3 regions of the Rahnella aquatilis CIP 78.65 genome follow, and region 3 is predicted to be linked to each of the others. Evidence: predicted binding sites of a transcription regulator. Region 3 holds the regulator's gene; each other region holds the start of a gene.

Region 1 (5,756 bases), 1.2 Mb from region 3:
TGCCACATCGCGTAATGATGCCGACCGGTACAAAACGGTGGCGGTGACGGCAGAACAAACCTCGGCGCACGCTGCGGCCATGCTGGATGTCGCCCAAAATCAGGCGGCGGTGACACACGCCCAGCGGGCAGAAATTCTGGCGGCGCTGGCCCTGGCGAAGGCCGCAGTGGTGAAAGCGCAGGCGGCACAAGCGCTGGCGCAGCAGGATCTCAGCCACACCACTATTGTTGCTGCCGTTGATGGTGTAGCGGGAAACCGGCAGGTGCAGGTTGGCGATTACGTCACACCCGGTCAGCGGCTGATGACGCTGGTACCGGAGCAGGGCATTTATGTAACGGCCAACTTCAAAGAAACGCAGACTGGCAGAATGCAGCCGGGACAGCGCGCGGACGTGCATGTGGATGCGCTGCCGGGCGTGACATTTCGCGGTGAAGTCGACAGCCTCGCGCCGGGTTCCGGTTCAACGTTCGCATTGCTGCCCTTTGAGCCGGGCACCGGTAACTTTACCAAGATTGTTCAGCGGGTGCCGGTGCGGATCCGTCTTGACGCCGGTCAGCCAGATTTAGCGGCGCTGCGCCCCGGATTATCCGTGGATGCGCGCGTTTCGTTAACCGATCCTGTCAGGTAAACTATGACAGCAATTTTCTGATTATCAGGGTGTTACTATGCGCTACGAAAGTGAACATAAACCTAAAATCCGCGAGCGGATCGTGAAGGAAGCGGCGAAAGCCATCCGCGCCAAAGGGCCGTTGCAGGTCAGCGTGGCGGGCGTGATGAGCAAAGCCGGTCTGACGCACGGTGGGTTTTATGCGCACTTTGCCTCGAAAGATGCCCTGATCGAAGCGGCCATCGGACAGATGTTTAATCAGGTCATGGCCCGCTGGGATAAAGATAATCAGGGTCTGACGGCGCAGCAGCAACTGGCGGGCTATATCGATTTTTACCTGTCGCCATGGCACCGTGATAATCGTGCACAGGGCTGTCCGGTGTCGGCGCTGGCCTCAGAAACACCACGCATGCCTGCGCCTTGTCAGGCTGAGTTCGCGCGCGGCATCGAACGTATCCGTGGGATGATTATCCGTCAGCTGACTGAAATGGGCGTGAACGAGCCGCAAACGCAGGCGATATCGGTGAGTGCGGAACTGATGGGCAGTTTGTCACTGGCGCGCTGCGAGCCGGACAGGCAGGTATCCGATGCCCTGCTGGAAAGGGCGAAGACGTCGCTGAAAGCGCGGTTAAATTTGCAGGAAGAATAAACTCTCAGAATTGCTCCCTCCCCAGCGAAGGGGAGGGTTGGGGTGGGGTATTAAGTAATAAATCAAAAAGTTAAGGTTTTCTTAAACAAGGTGTTAGCCCTTAAAACCCCCTCCCAGCCTCCCCCTTCGCAGGGGGAGGAGCTGAAAAATCTATCAGAAGTCATAACCTACAGTGGCCACCACAGTACGTTCCTGACCCCAGTAGCAGTAGCTGGTGCCGTAACAGGCTGCGACATATTTTTTGTCCAGCAGGTTGTTGGCATTCAGTTGCACATACGCGCCTTTCAGCTGCGGGCTAAACTGCACCAGATTCATACGCAGTGACGCATCGACCAGCGTGGCAGAAGGCATGTGACGGGTGTTTTCGTTATCCGCCCATTGGGTGCCGATGTAACGGACACCTGCCCCCATATCCACCCCAATCGGCGTGTTGTACTGACCCCAGATGGACGCCATTTGTTTTGGCGTCACATACGGCGTGTTGCCGTTGTTCTCAGCCGCATCACGGATACGCACTTTGTTATAGGTATAACCGGCCATCACGTTGAAGCGTTCGGTAACCTGTTTCTTGGCTTCCAGCTCCAGACCTTGTGAACGGATTTTACCTGCCGGTTCGTAGTAGCTGCCGACCACCACGCGGTTACCCACGTCTTTTTGCGTCAGATCATACAGCGCTGCGGTGTACATATCGGAAGTGCCGACCGGCTGGTATTTGATCCCGGCTTCGTATTGCTCGCTCTGCATCGGTTTTAGCAGCGTGCCGTCAGCGCCCGGCAGGGCAGACGGTGTCATCGCCTGGCTGTAGCTGACGTACGGAGAAATGCCGCTGTCAAAGGCGTACAACAGGGAAGCGCGGCTGTTGAAATGACTGTCTTTACGTTCGCTGTTGCTGGTGGTGCCGTAGATGCTTTCTTCGCTGCGGCTGGAGGTTTTCAGCGTGTCGTAACGGCCTGACAGAGTCAGATACCATTTGTTCCAGTTCATCTCATCTTGCAGATAGGTGCCCATCTGCTCATAACGGTTTTTACCGCGCTTAAGGCTGTAATAATCCAGAACATCACCGCCCACACCAGTATACGGGTTGAGGTTTTCTGCGTAGGCAGCGTCAGATTTCACGTCATTGATAAAGTGGGAGTAATCAAAGCCCAGCACCACTTTATGCGCCAGTTCGCCGGTGGCGAAATCGGCTTCCAGCTGGTTATCAATCGCGAAGGTGTCCAGAGACGATTTTTCACCGGAATAATAACGGCTCATCTCGGTACGATCTGCATTCCAGCCTGCCTGATACACCTGATCCAGTTCGGTATTGGAATGGGTGTAGTTGGCGTTCTGGCGGAACGACCAGACGTCGTTAAACGCGTGCTGGAATTCATAGCTGTAGATTTGCTCCCAGCGTTTGAACTGGTTGCGCGTGCTTTCACCATCGAAGAATCCACGGCTCAGTTTCTGACCGTAGAGGCTACCGTCAGCCGGAACCGCAGCGTGATAGCCACCGGACGGATCTTTTTGCAGATACGCGCGCAGTAAAAGCGAGGTATTTTCATCCGGTGTCCACAGCAACTGTGGCGAAATCGCGTAACGCTCTTCACGCTGGTGATCGTACTGGGTATCGCTGCTGCGGGTCATACCGGTCAGACGGAATGCCAGCTGATCGTTGATGGCGTTGGTATAATCGAACGCGCCGCCTTTGGTGTTTTGCGTGCCGCCGGAAAGCTGGAAATGGCCTTCTTCTGCAAACTGCGGCCGCTTGGTGGATTCCACCACGACACCGCCGGGAATGCTCTGGCCGTAAAGGGCAGAAGACGGGCCCTTCACCACATCAATACGCTCAAGGAACCATGGATCAACCTGAATGGAGTTGTAGGTCGCGCCGTCGCTCAGGATACGCAGGCCATCGAGGAAGGTGTTGTTGACATCACCGCCGTGGAAACCGCGCAGGGAAATCGTGTCATAACGCGTTGCGCCACCGGCAAAGTTGGTGAATACGCCCGGCGTATAGTTCAGTGCAGCGTTAACAGTCGTCGCGTTCTGATCCGTCATTTGCTGACGCGTCACCACTGAAACTGCCTGACCGGTGGTGATCAGCGGCTGATCGGTTTTGGTGGCGCTTTTACTGGTTTTCGCGCTGTAACCCTGCGTCGCAGCATCGGCGGTATCCGCTGGTGCGGCTTTGACAACGACGGTGTCTTCAGCAGCCATTGAGGCAGCCGGCACAGCCAGTGCCAGGGCGCACAGGAGCACTGAGCGTTTGAGGGGGAAAGCCAACAACATATTCATAATCCCTATAAATAACTCAATAATGATCGAGTGATTAATTGATGCGTGTGTAATGAAACCAAAAGCCAACATGTGTTCCGCACAAAAGCCGTTACGCGCTAAGGGCGGTAACTTAACCGAAACGTGACGGATGTTAAACTTAATGATAATTGTTATCATTATTATTTTATAAATTCAAGGGAACTTTACGCTAAAAGTGTGAAGTGGTGCATTTTTAACCTGATGAAAATGAGGGTTTTTTGCGTGAAGCAATAAAAAATCTGAGCAAAATGGCCGGAAGTGATTAGGGTTAATAGTGAGATTTTTAAACAGGTTCTTTACGTAAAAATTCATGGCCGGGAGGCGAAAATGAGTCAGGGGAGTCAGGAGGAGTACAACGGGAAATGGGCAGCGGTCGATAACTATCTGGTGAGTCATTTAGTGGAAAGCGATCCGGTTCTGGAACAGGTACTGAAAAATAATCATCTGGCCGGTTTACCCGCGCATGATGTGGCCCCCAATCAGGGGAAATTACTGGCGCTGCTGGCACAAATCACCGGTGCGCAAAAAGTTCTGGAAATCGGCACGCTCGGCGCGTACAGCACTCTCTGGCTGGCGCGGGCGTTACCGGTGCTCGGAAAAGTCGTGACGCTGGAAGCCGATCCGCACCATGCGCGTGTCGCACAAATCAATATTGATCTGGCCGGTTTACAGGACAAAATTACCTTACATACCGGTCCTGCGTCCGAAACGCTGCCAACGCTTCAGGCAGAAGCCCCCTTTGATCTGATTTTCATTGATGCAGATAAACCGAACAATCCGCTTTATCTCGAGTGGGCGCTGAAACTGTCAAAACCAGGCACATTGATTATCGGCGATAACGTGGTGCGGGAGGGTGCGGTGGCCGATGCTCACAGCAACGACGCCCGGGTGCAGGGCGTGCGTCGTTTCATTGAAATGATTGAACAGGAACCGCGTTTATCGGCGACCGCGCTGCAAACCGTCGGCAGCAAAGGCTGGGACGGTTTTGTGATAGCACGGGTCACCGGTTAACAACGTTTAACGCGCCAGACCAAAGCCAATGGGAAACAGCGGACTTTCGCTGTCATGGGGCATATCGGACTGTTGTTTAAGCACCGCCTCTTCAGAGGATGGCAGTTCAAACGGCAGCTTGCCGGTATAAGCTTCGTCGCGGGTCAGTCGGGTAAACAGCACGGTATCGCTGACACCGAAATTGCCAATAATCACTTTCGCTTTGTCCTTCACGTTGGTCAGGATCGCCGGACGGTCGAGATAAACGGTGACGATGGTCGGCACTGCTTTGCTGGCTTTCACGATCGCCTGATAATCTGCGTTGTCACCGGTAAAGGCCAGCGAGCCTTCGTGATGGCGCTTGCCAAAGAACCAGGCTTTATGCGGTTGTTCGTACGGGGCATGGGCGCGGATCAGCGCAATATCGGCTTTCTCCGGCGCATCCACCACGGTAAAACCGGCCGCTGTCGCGGCCTGCGGTTCGATGCCATACAGCCAGATCTTTTTGCCTTTTTTCAGCGGTAACACATCATCGGTGTTTTGCAGCAATACCAGCGCATGTCCCTGCGCCGCATTGGCTTCTTTTTGCCAGTCAGCGCGCCCGACGGTTTGGGTGGCTTTCTGCACATCGACATACGGATTTTCAAACAGTCCGGTCTGGAATTTTTGTTCAAGAATACGCACAACAGATTCATCAAGGCGTTGTCCGGTCAGTTGCCTTTCATTCACCGCGCTGACCAGCAACTGCGAGTTGGTCACACCGCCAAACTGATCGACACCCGCCAGCACGGCTTTCACAAAACGCTGTTGCGGCGTCAGGTTTTCGACACCCCATGGCATGCCACCGGGCACCGGTTCTTTGCCTTCCGGCGAACCGTTCAGGCATTCGCCTTCGCAATTGCTGGTGATCAGCCAGTCGCTGAGAATGACGCCTTTGAAGCCGTATTGCCCGCGCAGAATGTCGGTCAGCAACTGATGACTGAATCCGGCACCGACCTGTTCGAGCGGTTTGCCGTCCACGGAAACATTTTTCAGGATGGAATATGTTGGCATGACGCTGGCGACGTTGGCTTCAAACGCGCCGGTAAACGGATAGATGTGTTCTTTGAGATTATTGCCGGGGAAGACGGCGTTTTTGCCGTAGACGTTGTGGCTGTCAAAACCGTTCTCAGCCGCGCCATAGCCGACCCAGTGTTTGACCACGGAAATCAC
Region 2 (5,756 bases), on a different contig from region 3:
TATCCCCAATTCTATCCGGGTGAGTGAGGATTTTTTTCGTAGCATCATCCATGTCCATCTTCGCTGGATTAATAAGGTCCGTTAATAAGGGAATAGATTTCATTACCTCATCGTTTAAAACATCCCCTAATTTTATGGGAGTTCCTGTGACTTCCGCGCTAACCGGTGTAGCAGAAATCACAGGTAAAGCACCGGGCAAGTCTCTGTCTTTTCCTGTACTTAATTTGGGTTCATAGAGAGGACCTTCACCGAGCCGGGTACGCGGATGTGGCGCGAGACCATCATAGTCAGTCAATGTGACAGGATTATTCCTGCACATCCTGAACATATTAAGGCCATCAATCGTGCCCGCGGGATCCACACTCAGCCACCGACCTACCCAGGGTTGATAATAACGGTATCCGTAGTAGTACAGGCCGCTCGCATCCCGCTCTTTACCCGAGTAACGCAGGGTTTTGTAATTCGCCTCAACCTGACTGCGTGCTGACCACACCGCAGTGCCACCGTAGGGGTAATACTCCTCCGCGCTGATAATATTGCCGGCACCGTCCAGCTCAAGTACGCTACTGCCGTTGAGATTGTCATAGCTGTAACGTATCTGATCATTAGCGAGATCCGCCGGTTTACCTTCAACCCAGTGCATTATCCGTACCTGCGCCCGGCCCGCTTCTCCCAGGCAAATAACCTGCAGGTTTTCTGTTTGCATTCCGCCGCTGTTTGTTGTTCTCAGCTCCAGTCCCGGCAGGTAAATAACCTGCCTCATCTGCATAATATTATTGGCTTTTTGCTCAACGACCTTCAGTATTCGCTGGCTGCTGGTATCATAGCGGTAACACTCCCGGTCATCTGCATCACCCTCACGCGCGACCAGGGTCACCTGAAGTAACTCGTTACGTGCCGTCCAGCTAAGCCGCTGGCCAGGCTGGAGATATTTCTGCTGTCCACCTGCAGTGAACGAGGCGTCTACCTGAGACGGAATTTCTGCAAGTGTGCCTGATACGCCCCGGTTACTGCGGTCGCTGACGGTGATGGCCTGCGTGTAGTTGTTGTTTGTAGCGGGAGCGCTATGGCGTATCAGCGTCAGGTTGCCAGCATTATCGTAGGTATATGTGCGGGTGTAGGTCGTATAAGCAGAACTGTCTGTGGGAAGAGGAACGTTGGGAGATCGCAGGCTGCTGCCCTGCTGCCCGGCATTCGCCATTTCGCGCCCGGTGCCGCTGACGAGCTGGTAAAGGCTGTCGTAAGTGTATGTGTTCTCCGGCACCACTTTCTGATTACGCCAGAAGCGGGTTTCTTCGGCGTCATTGCGGATGCTAAGCACATTGCCCACCGGGTCATACTCATAGCGCAAATCCTGCAGCACTTTCGCGCCGGATGCATGTCCGGCCGGGCGCTCCGTTTTAATTCCGATCAGGCGCTGTGTTTCAGGCTCGTATTGGTAAGTTGTCACCACGCCATTCCCGTGCTCCTCCCGCAGCTTCTGCCCGGCAGCGGAGTACGTCAGGGACTTCACGATAACCTGCTCATTTGCGCCCCTGAGCCTCAGCCAACTGCCGGTCTGACGGCCAGCCACATCATAGGCCACGCGCTGCACATTATCCTGTGCATCTGTGGTAGTGAGTGTCATCCCGGTGGCATCAGTGGCAGTCAGCATGTTATAGGCTTCACTGGCGAGGAGGTCATTCCATACGGATGCATCTTGCCCTTGCCAGTCAGCCACGGTATCCGGGTTATTCGCGTCCTTCAGCAAACGGCGGGTGACGGACAGCGGCACACGGGTTAGGGCAATACTGTCTGTCTGAATCAAACCCGCAGTGTCGTAGTGACTGATGCACTGACCGGCAAGATTCAGCGCCCGCTCAGCATCCGTATTTCCCGCATACACGAAGCGATCTGATATGCAGGCGGCTTCGCCGTTAACCTGCTCCGTCATGCTGAGCGGACGTCCCGGCAAAGTGGCGTCCTCATACACAAAGGTGCGGCTCACTGCCTGACTTATGTCCTGCGTGCCGTCGTCAGCGGTTCTGATGTTACTGATCGTTATAAATGGCCGTCCGGCAGCGTCATCCAGGCAGACGGTAGTCCCGGCATCTGTGCTTTGTTTGTGTAGCAACCTGCCAGCCAGATCCGTCTGACGCCTGATGTTAACCAGACCGGCACCTTGCAGACGTGGGTCGGCACTGTGCTTGAGAAATCCGCACGCATTGTACTGATAAAAAGTGGTACGTTCGTCTGTCGCTTGCGGTGAATCCGGATGACGGTAGTACGTGATACTACGTACGGTCAGGCCACGATTGTCGGTAACATTTACCCACGGGGTTTGGCTAAACAGCGATGTGCTCATAATACTCTCCAGTTTGTGTTGTACAGCCAGTCAGGCTGTACACAAGAGTATAGTGGGCAGGATAATTGCTGAGATGTTTGATAAACAGGAAGCCGCCTTTCCCGTTTCGCACCGCCATGCGATATGAAGGAACTCACATGTCACTGGCTGCCATTCGGGCATATGCAGCGGCATAAGAAATCGCTTAACTGCGCTCGATTTCTTTGGTCGCGCGATCTAACGCATCGGTGATTTTATACAGCGTTTCCTGTTCGATCGGGCCTTTTGCGAGGCGCAGGTTGAGTGCCATGCGGATATTATTTATCGCGCGCTGCATTTCCGGAATACTGCGGTTGTTTGACAAAATCGCCAGCGAATGCAGTTTCTCCGTCACTGAACCGAGCAGATCTCCCTGCTCTGCCAGCGATTGCGAACCTTCCGGCGTAATGGAGTATTGCTTCTTACCCCCCTCTTCCTGACTGGCCATGATCAAACCCTGCTCCTCCAGGAAGGTCAGGTTCGGATAAATAATACTGGCGCTCGGCGTATATTCGCCTTTAGAGAGTTGTTCGATAGCCTTGATCAGTTCATAACCGTGAGCGGAACGCTGCTGCAAAAAATGCAGCATCAGCAGGCGGATATCCCCCGTTTCGAACATTCTTTCCCGGCGGTGTTTATGATTCATCATCATCGTTACTTATTATGCCAATAGGCCACACAACGCACCAGGTTCGGCTCTAATCCACGGGTTTCCACGAAATAATCATTCAGCCCTTTCGCGAATTTCCCTTCACCGGTCGCCCAGATGTAGTAATCGCTTTCAGGCAGGGGGAGACTTTTCAGCTTTTTAACCGCCGCGTCATCTTCCTGATAACCGTTGTGCTCATCACTGACAATCCATTCGATGTTAAAGTCTTTTTCTTCATCTAAATAACTGACGCAACTCACCTCTTTCACTTTCACCAGCACGGTGACTCTGGCGTCTGAACCGGCCTGTTTCAGCTCGCGCAGACGGCGTTTCACTGCCGGAAGACCGGTTTCATCGCAGACATACAACTGCCATTTATAAGTGGTCGGGATGATCAGTGAACCACGTGGCCCGCCGATGATCAGTTTATCGCCCGGCTTCGCTCCAGCCGCCCATTCGCTGGCGACACCACCGTCGTGAATATAGAAATCCAGCGTCAGTTCGTTGGTCTGTGCATCGTAATGCAGCGGCGTGTATTCGCGGTTCAGCGGACGCGGCCCTTCGCCCCACACGATCCCTTCTTCGGTGGCGACCGGCGGCGTAATCACATCACCCGGAACCGCCGGGAAAAAGAGTTTGATGTGATCATCAAAGCCGCGTGACGTAAACCCGGTCAGCTCGTCGCCGTTTAATACAATGCGTTTAAAACAGCCGGAAATCGTTTCGCTGCTTTTTACCGTGATATGACGGAAAACCAGTTCATTTTTGACACGGACCGGCAGGTTGGCGGCAGGGCTTTCAGTGCGATGTTGTGCCATCACGTTCTCTCTTTTGCGGTAAGGTTTGCTGAAAGATATATCTTAGCCATGTTTTACGCAACTTCACAAAGTGTAAGGATCTGCCATCCCTCCTCTGTTTTTCACCTCTGCATAGCCCGTTTCTCAGAACGAATTGCAAAGATTTTGTTAAGAAGTGCATTTTTCTTTATCATTTTATTGATAATAATTATCAGTATCATTATCATTCTCACAAAGCCGAGAAGGGGTAAGAGGTTGAATAAGCCCATATTTTATAAGGATAAAGGCTTTTTCACGGAAGAATAGAATGCAGATGACAGCACGTCTGATTTGTCGAAAGGCAGTAAATGCGAGCAGAACTTTAAAAATGAGTGCAGGACTAAAAAAATGTTCAAATCCTTTACACAGCAGGGTTTGGTGAAGAACGTCATTTTCATGGGGACGATTCTCACCACCACATTTAACGTAAATGCAGCGGAAGCCGTTAAAGACAATACCGATCTCACCGCAAACAACACGCAATCTTCTGAAGCCATCAAAAAAAAACCGGCGGTGCGGACAGCTCAGGATCTGGCGCAGAACAATGAAGAAGTTATGACGGTCACCGAAACGATGCCGGATAAAAAACCGGGCTCGAAAACCACCCTCACGGCGGCCGACATGCAGCGCAAAGGCGGTAATGATTTCGGGACTATCATGCGTTATGAACCGCTGATCACCGCGACCGGCGCTAATGGCGGCTCCGGCAACGGCAAAAGCGGTTTCGACCGCAGCGGTTATACCGGCTATAACATCCGTGGTCTGGAAAGCAACCGGGTGGGTATTGACGTCGACGGCATTCCCCAGCCCAGCGCCACCGGGCGCAGCTACGTCAGCCGTGCGGGTCTGAATACCTTTGGTATTGGCCGCGATTACATCGACCCGTATATTTACGGTCAGGTGGATATTGAATCCGGCGCCACATCAGCCGACCGCGCCAACACGTCCATCGGGGGAGCTGTTTCCTTCCTGCCAAAATCTGCCGATGATTACCTGCATCCGGGCAAGGAAACCTATTTCGGTTACCAGTCTGATTATGATTCTTCCGACCGTTCCTGGCATAACGGCATCACCGCTGCCGCCGGTGACGACACCCTGCGTGGCCTGATCGCCATCAGCCGCCGCGACGGTCAGGAGACCCGCAACAACAGCGGAACGCTAGATGCGTATCCGGCCAACTGGCACTCTGACGCCGTTATGACGTCAGTCATCTGGCAGCCGAATGATGCACATAAAATCACCGGCACCCTCGATTACTACGAAAAAGTGAACCACACCCATTACGATACCTGGAACAATGCCGGCAGCGCGATTCTGGGCACCGCACAACAGCAAAGTAACACCCGCCGCTGGGGCGCGAGCCTGAAAGACGAATGGACGCCGTTCAACGATTACGTGGATGCCATCGTCACGAAAGTGTATTACCAGTACACCCAGGCGCACGACAACACCTATCTGCCAAACGAAAGTCAGCAGATGATGAACGTGTACTCGAACTATGACGTGAACACCTACGGCGCGGAGACCAGCTGGCTGAAAACACTGGGTCGTCATGAGCTGAGTGCCGGTATCAACGGCCGCGTGTCCAACACAGAACGTCCGTTCCGCGAAAGTCCGGATCAAAGTGCTTTCACGACGATCATGCAGCCGGAAGCCAACAGCCGGACGTATATCCTCGGCGGCTTCCTGCAAGACACCATCAGGTTTGACCTGGACGGCCATAACTTCTCTGTGGTGCCTGCGGTGCGTGTCGCGTATCAAAATACCAAGGCACGAAACCTGTCAGATTTGTCCAACAGCATTGTTTCTGAAGATCAGGTTTCCACCCTGTACGGTAAAGCCAACTCCGATACGCAGGCTCTGCCATCGCTGGCCTTCACCTATGACATCACCCCTAAACTGATGACTT
Region 3 (5,756 bases):
AACCGACTTCGCCGGACGTGAACCGACGCTGGTCACACTGTCTTTCAGCTTGAAGGTGGCGACGGCGTTGTTGAGCAATGAAGCCTGTTCTTCCAGCGATACCGCAGCCTGCGACGCCTGTTCTACCAATGCGGCGTTCTGCTGTGTGACGCTGTCCATTTCTGTGACAGCGACAGCCACCTGACTGATCCCTTTGCTTTGCTCATCGGAGGCAGAGGCGATTTCCGCCATGATGTCGGTGACATGCGTAATTGAGCGCACCACTTCATTCATCGTCTGACCGGCGTTTTCAACCAGTTTCGAACCGCTGTCAACGCGGGAAACTGATTCGCTGATGAGTTGCTCGATTTCTTTCGCTGCCTGCGCACTGCGTTGTGCCAGACTGCGCACTTCGCTGGCCACCACGGCAAAACCACGCCCCTGTTCGCCCGCACGTGCCGCTTCTACTGCGGCGTTCAGCGCCAAAATGTTGGTCTGGAAAGCGATACTGTTAATCACGGAAGTGATTTCAGCAATTTTCTTTGAGCTGCCGGAGATATCTTTCATGGTGCTGACCACGTCCGCGACGATGTTGCCGCCCTTCTGTGCGGTGGTAGAAGCTTCCATGACCAGCTGGCTGGCGTGATGCGCGTTATCGGCATTGTGTTTCACGGTAGCCGTCAGTTGTTCCATGCTGGCAGCGGTTTCTTCCAGGGCAGACGCCTGTTCTTCCGTACGGGAAGATAAATCGTTGTTCCCGGCAGAAATTTCTGACGCGCCCTGATAGATGTGATTGGTGCAGTTGCGGATGGTCTGAACGGTATTAACCAGGCTCGACTGCATCTCGTTCAGCAACGGAATCAGCTTACCGGCGCAGTTTTTACCGAACTCATCCAGATAAAGCGTCAGATCGCCGCTGGCGATCACCGCGAAGTGATCGCGGATTTTATCCAGCGGTTTCACCAGCGCCATCACCAGATAGCGATCAGTCAGCAATAAAATCACCAGCCCGATACCAAATGCCGTCAGCAGAATCACTTTGCTGAATGAGGTCAGATGGGTAGATTGCCGTTGCGCCGCATCAAAATCGACAGCGATCTGACCGCTGACTTTTTCCATCGATGAGCCAAAGCTGCGGCTCAGCGCAGGCACGGTGGAATTGGTCAGTTGGTTATAGGATTCCATGTTGTTGCTGCGGGCTGCGTCAAACAATGGCGTGACGCCCTGCGTGATCAGATTTTCCCAGCTGGTGATTAATTCCTGCACGGAAGCATCTTCCAGCCCCGGATGCGGTGCCGCTTTAAAGCTGGCCAGCGCCTGCGTCAGCCCGTTGAGTGATTGTTTTGCGCTATCAAAAATTTCCGGGCCTTTTGACGGATCGGCCTGAAGCTGTGCGACGGCGCGGCTCATGCGCGTCACGGTACGGAAGTACTGATCATTGCCTTTATTGATCAGCGCCATATTGTTGACCAGCTCAGTACTGTTTTTGGTATTTTGCGTCAGTGTGTCCAGTGAGGTAACGGTGTAAAGGGACACGCATGCCCACATGACGCAAAAGATACCAAGAATGGTTAATAAAGCGGCCCTGATGGTGATATTTTTTAAAAACTGCACGATATGCCTCTCTCGAAACATGTCTGTTTCTGGCCTGAGGATTGACGGGGATGCGGAGAATCAAGACAGGTAACCCGCAGGCAAGTGCCCCAGGACATGTTTGAACACCTCTCCGGGCATCGATTTCTTTATTATGTTGAGATTGCTCCCGCATCATCTATCGGCGGAATATTCTCGAAATTTAGTATTGTGACGACTTATTTCTCAAATTTGCGTTGACCCTATAAAACCTGTGGTTAATTCGTCACACGTCAAAGCACACAAAGGCGATAACACTTAAAAATATTGCCCGATAAACTTATTTCCCAGTTAAGAAGGCGGGCAGAAACATATTCTCCGCCGCACGAGTTTGCTATCATCTGCATTATTATTGCCTGCGTTGCAGAGCACTTCATTGAGAACAAGAGGTTAGGTAATCTTATGGCCGTTGTAGGTATCTTCTTTGGATCCGATACAGGTAACACCGAAAACATCGCAAAAATGATCCAGAAGCAATTGGGTAAAGATGTTGCAGAGGTGCATGACATTGCGAAGAGCAGCAAAGAGGATCTGGAAAAATTCGATATTTTGCTAATCGGTATTCCAACCTGGTATTACGGTGAAGCGCAGTGTGACTGGGACGACTTTTTCCCAACGCTGGAAGAGATAGATTTCGAAGGTAAGCTGGTTGCACTGTTTGGCTGCGGTGATCAGGAAGACTACGCCGAATATTTCTGCGACGCGCTGGGCACCGTGCGCGATATCATTGAACCACGCGGCGCAGTGATTGTCGGACACTGGCCTACCGAAGGTTACCACTTCGAAGCCTCTAAAGGCCTGGCTGATGATAAGCACTTCATCGGACTGGCAATTGACGAAGATCGTCAGCCGGAACTGACCAGCGAACGCGTTGATGCCTGGGTGAAGCAGATCACAGAAGAACTCAGCCTTTCTGAAATTATTGGCTAAAAACCCTGTTGGCCCTGAGGATTTATTCTACAATTGAAGGGCCAAACTATTACTGAAATTAACAATTTAACTGCTACAAAATTGTAACTTTCGGTCATATCAAGGTACACTGAGTTCCTCTGTTTTTTCTATTGATCAAGTCGTTGCATTCCAAATGTGACCGGCAATTTGTGATCTTTATTAACAGGCTGTCGTTGACGAGAATTGGCACATTGCGTTAAACGAAGAGATTAAACGAATAATTTTGTGCCGCCGATGCCACAGGCTGCATGCCTCAACTTGATTAGCACATAGTAACAGGACTGAATCCGCATGACTGACAACAACACCGCACTGAAGAAAGCTGGCTTAAAAGTCACGCTTCCGCGCCTCAAAATCCTGGAAGTGCTGCAAGCGCCGGAAGGTCATCACGTTAGTGCGGAAGATCTTTACAAGCAACTGATTGATATGGGTGAAGAAATCGGTCTGGCGACGGTCTACCGTGTCCTGAACCAGTTCGACGATGCCGGTATCGTTACGCGTCATAATTTCGAAGGCGGCAAGTCCGTATTCGAACTGACTCAGCAACATCACCACGATCACCTGATCTGCCTCGATTGCGGACGTGTGATCGAATTCCGTGACGAGTACATTGAAGGCCGTCAGCGTGAGATTGCTAAAAAACACGGTATCAAGCTCACCAACCACAGTTTGTACCTGTACGGCCACTGTGAAGCAGGCGATTGCCGCGAAGATGAATCTTTGCACAACGATAAACCTGCGCATTAATATGCACAGGGCAACCTCGTTGCCGCACAGGCTCTGAATTAATTAACCGCTGAAAAGCGGTTTTTTTATGCGTGGATTTTGCGCTGACAGCAGACATAAAAAACCCCGGCAGCCGGGGTTTGATTGATGCCTGTTTGATTCACGGTTGCGGAGAATTATTGGCGCTGATTTCCTGCCATATCTTTCCGCAATCTGCTGCATACGCCTGACCATTACCGGTTTTACGCGCCGTCAGACAGCGCTGGTAATCCACCACACGCACCGTTTCCTGTTCCGCAAATTGCTGGTGGGCCTTTTCCTGTTTCAGTTTATTCAGTAACACCTGACAGGAAGCCAGTTTGTCCGGATTACCTTCCGACGTATTGATACAGGTACGATAATCTTCCCGCGTTTGGGATATTTGTACCTGATCGGTGGTTGGCGCACAACCGGCCAGCAGAACAGCCGAAACCACGATCATCAGTAATTTATTCATCGACATAGCGACCTCAGAAAATAGTGAATGGAGCGATAACGATGAATTTCACGTCTTTTTCATCCTGGAAGATATTGCCGTACCCGCCGCCCCAGCTCGGAATATCCGAATGGTTGTCGTACTGGGTGTAATGCAGTTTGAATAACGTACCTTTCGCGCGACCTTCCTGAAGGGTGTACAGCGCATCCAGGCTCCAGGCGCTTTCTTTCAGGCGCTGGCTCTGGTCGTAAGCAGCGTTGGTACTCGGTTTGGCATCCCACGCATAAACATATGAGCCACCGAATGCCAAACCCGGTAAATCCCATTTCGCCAGGTCATACAATACGCCTGCATACAGTGCTTTTTCCCCGTTGGCGTTGAAGTCCGAGCGGTTGTCCCACCACACATCAAGACGGCCATTTGAGGAAGAATAAGTCGGGGTCATGCGCTGCAGGAAGTAACCCTGATTCCCTTCCGCTTTGACCATTGTCCCTTCCAGTCGCCAGTTAAACTGACCGGTGGTATAGCCGAAGGTCAGCGCCTGCAACCATGCCAGACCATCGTACAAACTGTTCGGATCGTTCTTATCACTGATACGGTCTTCTGCGCCATAGAACTGATAGCTGGTGGTCAGCGGATTGCCCAGCAGATCCATTTTGTACGAGGCTTTAGCAAAATACTGATCGACATAACTTTCCGCCTGGCCAAATGCGCCTTCCAGCACGAAGTCATTTTTAAAATCATATTTTGCCCCGAGCGAGTGAATATAAGAAACGCCGGTTTTCTGGTCATTCTGGCGGAAATCATCCATTTCCAGATGCCACGGCGATTTATATTCGTCAGCCCACATATAGGAGAAACTCAGCTCACCCGGCTCACCGAAATCGTGTTTATAACCGGCTTCTGCACCGCGATAGGTACCCGGCATAAAGCTCCAGTGCGGCGCGATCAGTGTCTGTCCGGTAGGCTGAATATAGCCCGCGTGCCCCCAGAATCCGCCGTATTTGAATTTACCGGCGGCCTTATAAAGGCTGACCCCGCTTTTATCACCCGAGTAATCTTCGTCGTAAGCGCGGTTGCTGTTGGAAAAAGCGATTTCGTTGGGATGTCCGCTCTCGCTGCTCTCGGCCATTTCAATCGCCGTAAAGGCCGCGATATCAACACCAAAAATGTCCCAGGCATACCCGGAAGAAAAATCGAGATTCAGGTTAGCGGTAGAATGCGAAAGGTTGGTTGTATAGTCTTTGTAGCTGTTACTTGTCGGATCCATATCCTTGCGGTCACGTTCACGCTGCCAGTAATACACGCCCCCCGTCAGCGTTGAATCATCAATAAAACCGGCCGCCTGGGCCTCTGGTGAAAACATCATTCCGCCACCCAGTAAGGTGCCGGCGAGAGAATACATGGCAGGTTTCAGGTAAGCCGATCCCCCACCCCTGTTACGGTGCTTGTGCATAGAGATTCCTCATTTTGACTAAAAATTTCGTGCAAAAACCCAAACGGGTATCAAAATCGGCCGCCAGAGACGAACCGGTTAAATCAGGATTAAGAGTATTTTTCGCGGCGCGAATTATCAATGAGTAATTAATCATTAATCATCGAAATATGACAAAGTGCACATAAAAATGAAAAATTGTAACATCACGTCTTAGGAAAGGATTAAACAGATGGCTTATATAAATAATTAATAAAAACAATTAATTAACTGTAATTTTCTAACAATTAAAACGTTTCAGCAAATGAAAACACATGAAGAAAGCATTTAAAATGCAAGTGTTGGAAACGCATTAATTCGCGTCGAAAAACAAAATTTCTTCCGGGAGAAATAAAACGCAGATATAAAAAAACGCAGCCTGAGCTGCGTTTTAAAACCTTATCGCGATGACTTTTATGCGACCGGTTTGCTTTCCCACGTATCGCGCAGGCCAACGGTCCTGTTGAACACCAGATGTTCCGCGCTGGAATAGCGGCTGTCAGCACAGAAGTAGCCTTC

The links. Region 3 encodes Fur, which represses iron uptake genes when iron is present. Its sites were predicted from a motif close to ATAATAATGAGAACNACTATCAA; they were not measured.
Region 1: the regulator Fur is predicted to act here: its motif matches at 3,676-3,698, upstream of RAHAQ2_RS10220 (TonB-dependent siderophore receptor).
Region 2: the regulator Fur is predicted to act here: its motif matches at 4,007-4,029, upstream of RAHAQ2_RS23090 (siderophore-interacting protein).

The regions. Positions count from the first base shown of each region.
Region 1 covers NC_016818.1:2,221,547-2,227,302, forward strand. Annotated here, with positions in the region: gene RAHAQ2_RS10210 (HlyD family secretion protein) at 1-628, shown strand, start outside; gene RAHAQ2_RS10215 (TetR/AcrR family transcriptional regulator) at 666-1,256, shown strand; gene RAHAQ2_RS10220 (TonB-dependent siderophore receptor) at 1,410-3,527, opposite strand; gene RAHAQ2_RS10225 (O-methyltransferase) at 3,882-4,565, shown strand; gene RAHAQ2_RS10230 (glycoside hydrolase family 3 protein) at 4,572-5,756, opposite strand, start outside.
Region 2 covers NC_016835.1:239,230-244,985, reverse strand. Annotated here, with positions in the region: gene RAHAQ2_RS23100 (RHS repeat domain-containing protein) at 1-2,344, opposite strand, end outside; gene RAHAQ2_RS23095 (PadR family transcriptional regulator) at 2,529-3,014, opposite strand; gene RAHAQ2_RS23090 (siderophore-interacting protein) at 3,017-3,829, opposite strand; gene RAHAQ2_RS23085 (TonB-dependent receptor domain-containing protein) at 4,244-5,756, shown strand, end outside.
Region 3 covers NC_016818.1:3,423,830-3,429,585, forward strand. Annotated here, with positions in the region: gene RAHAQ2_RS15495 (methyl-accepting chemotaxis protein) at 1-1,593, opposite strand, end outside; gene fldA (flavodoxin FldA) at 2,014-2,541, shown strand; gene fur (ferric iron uptake transcriptional regulator) at 2,854-3,309, shown strand; gene RAHAQ2_RS15510 (ChiQ/YbfN family lipoprotein) at 3,449-3,784, opposite strand; gene chiP (chitoporin ChiP) at 3,798-5,168, opposite strand; gene glnS (glutamine--tRNA ligase) at 5,652-5,756, opposite strand, start outside.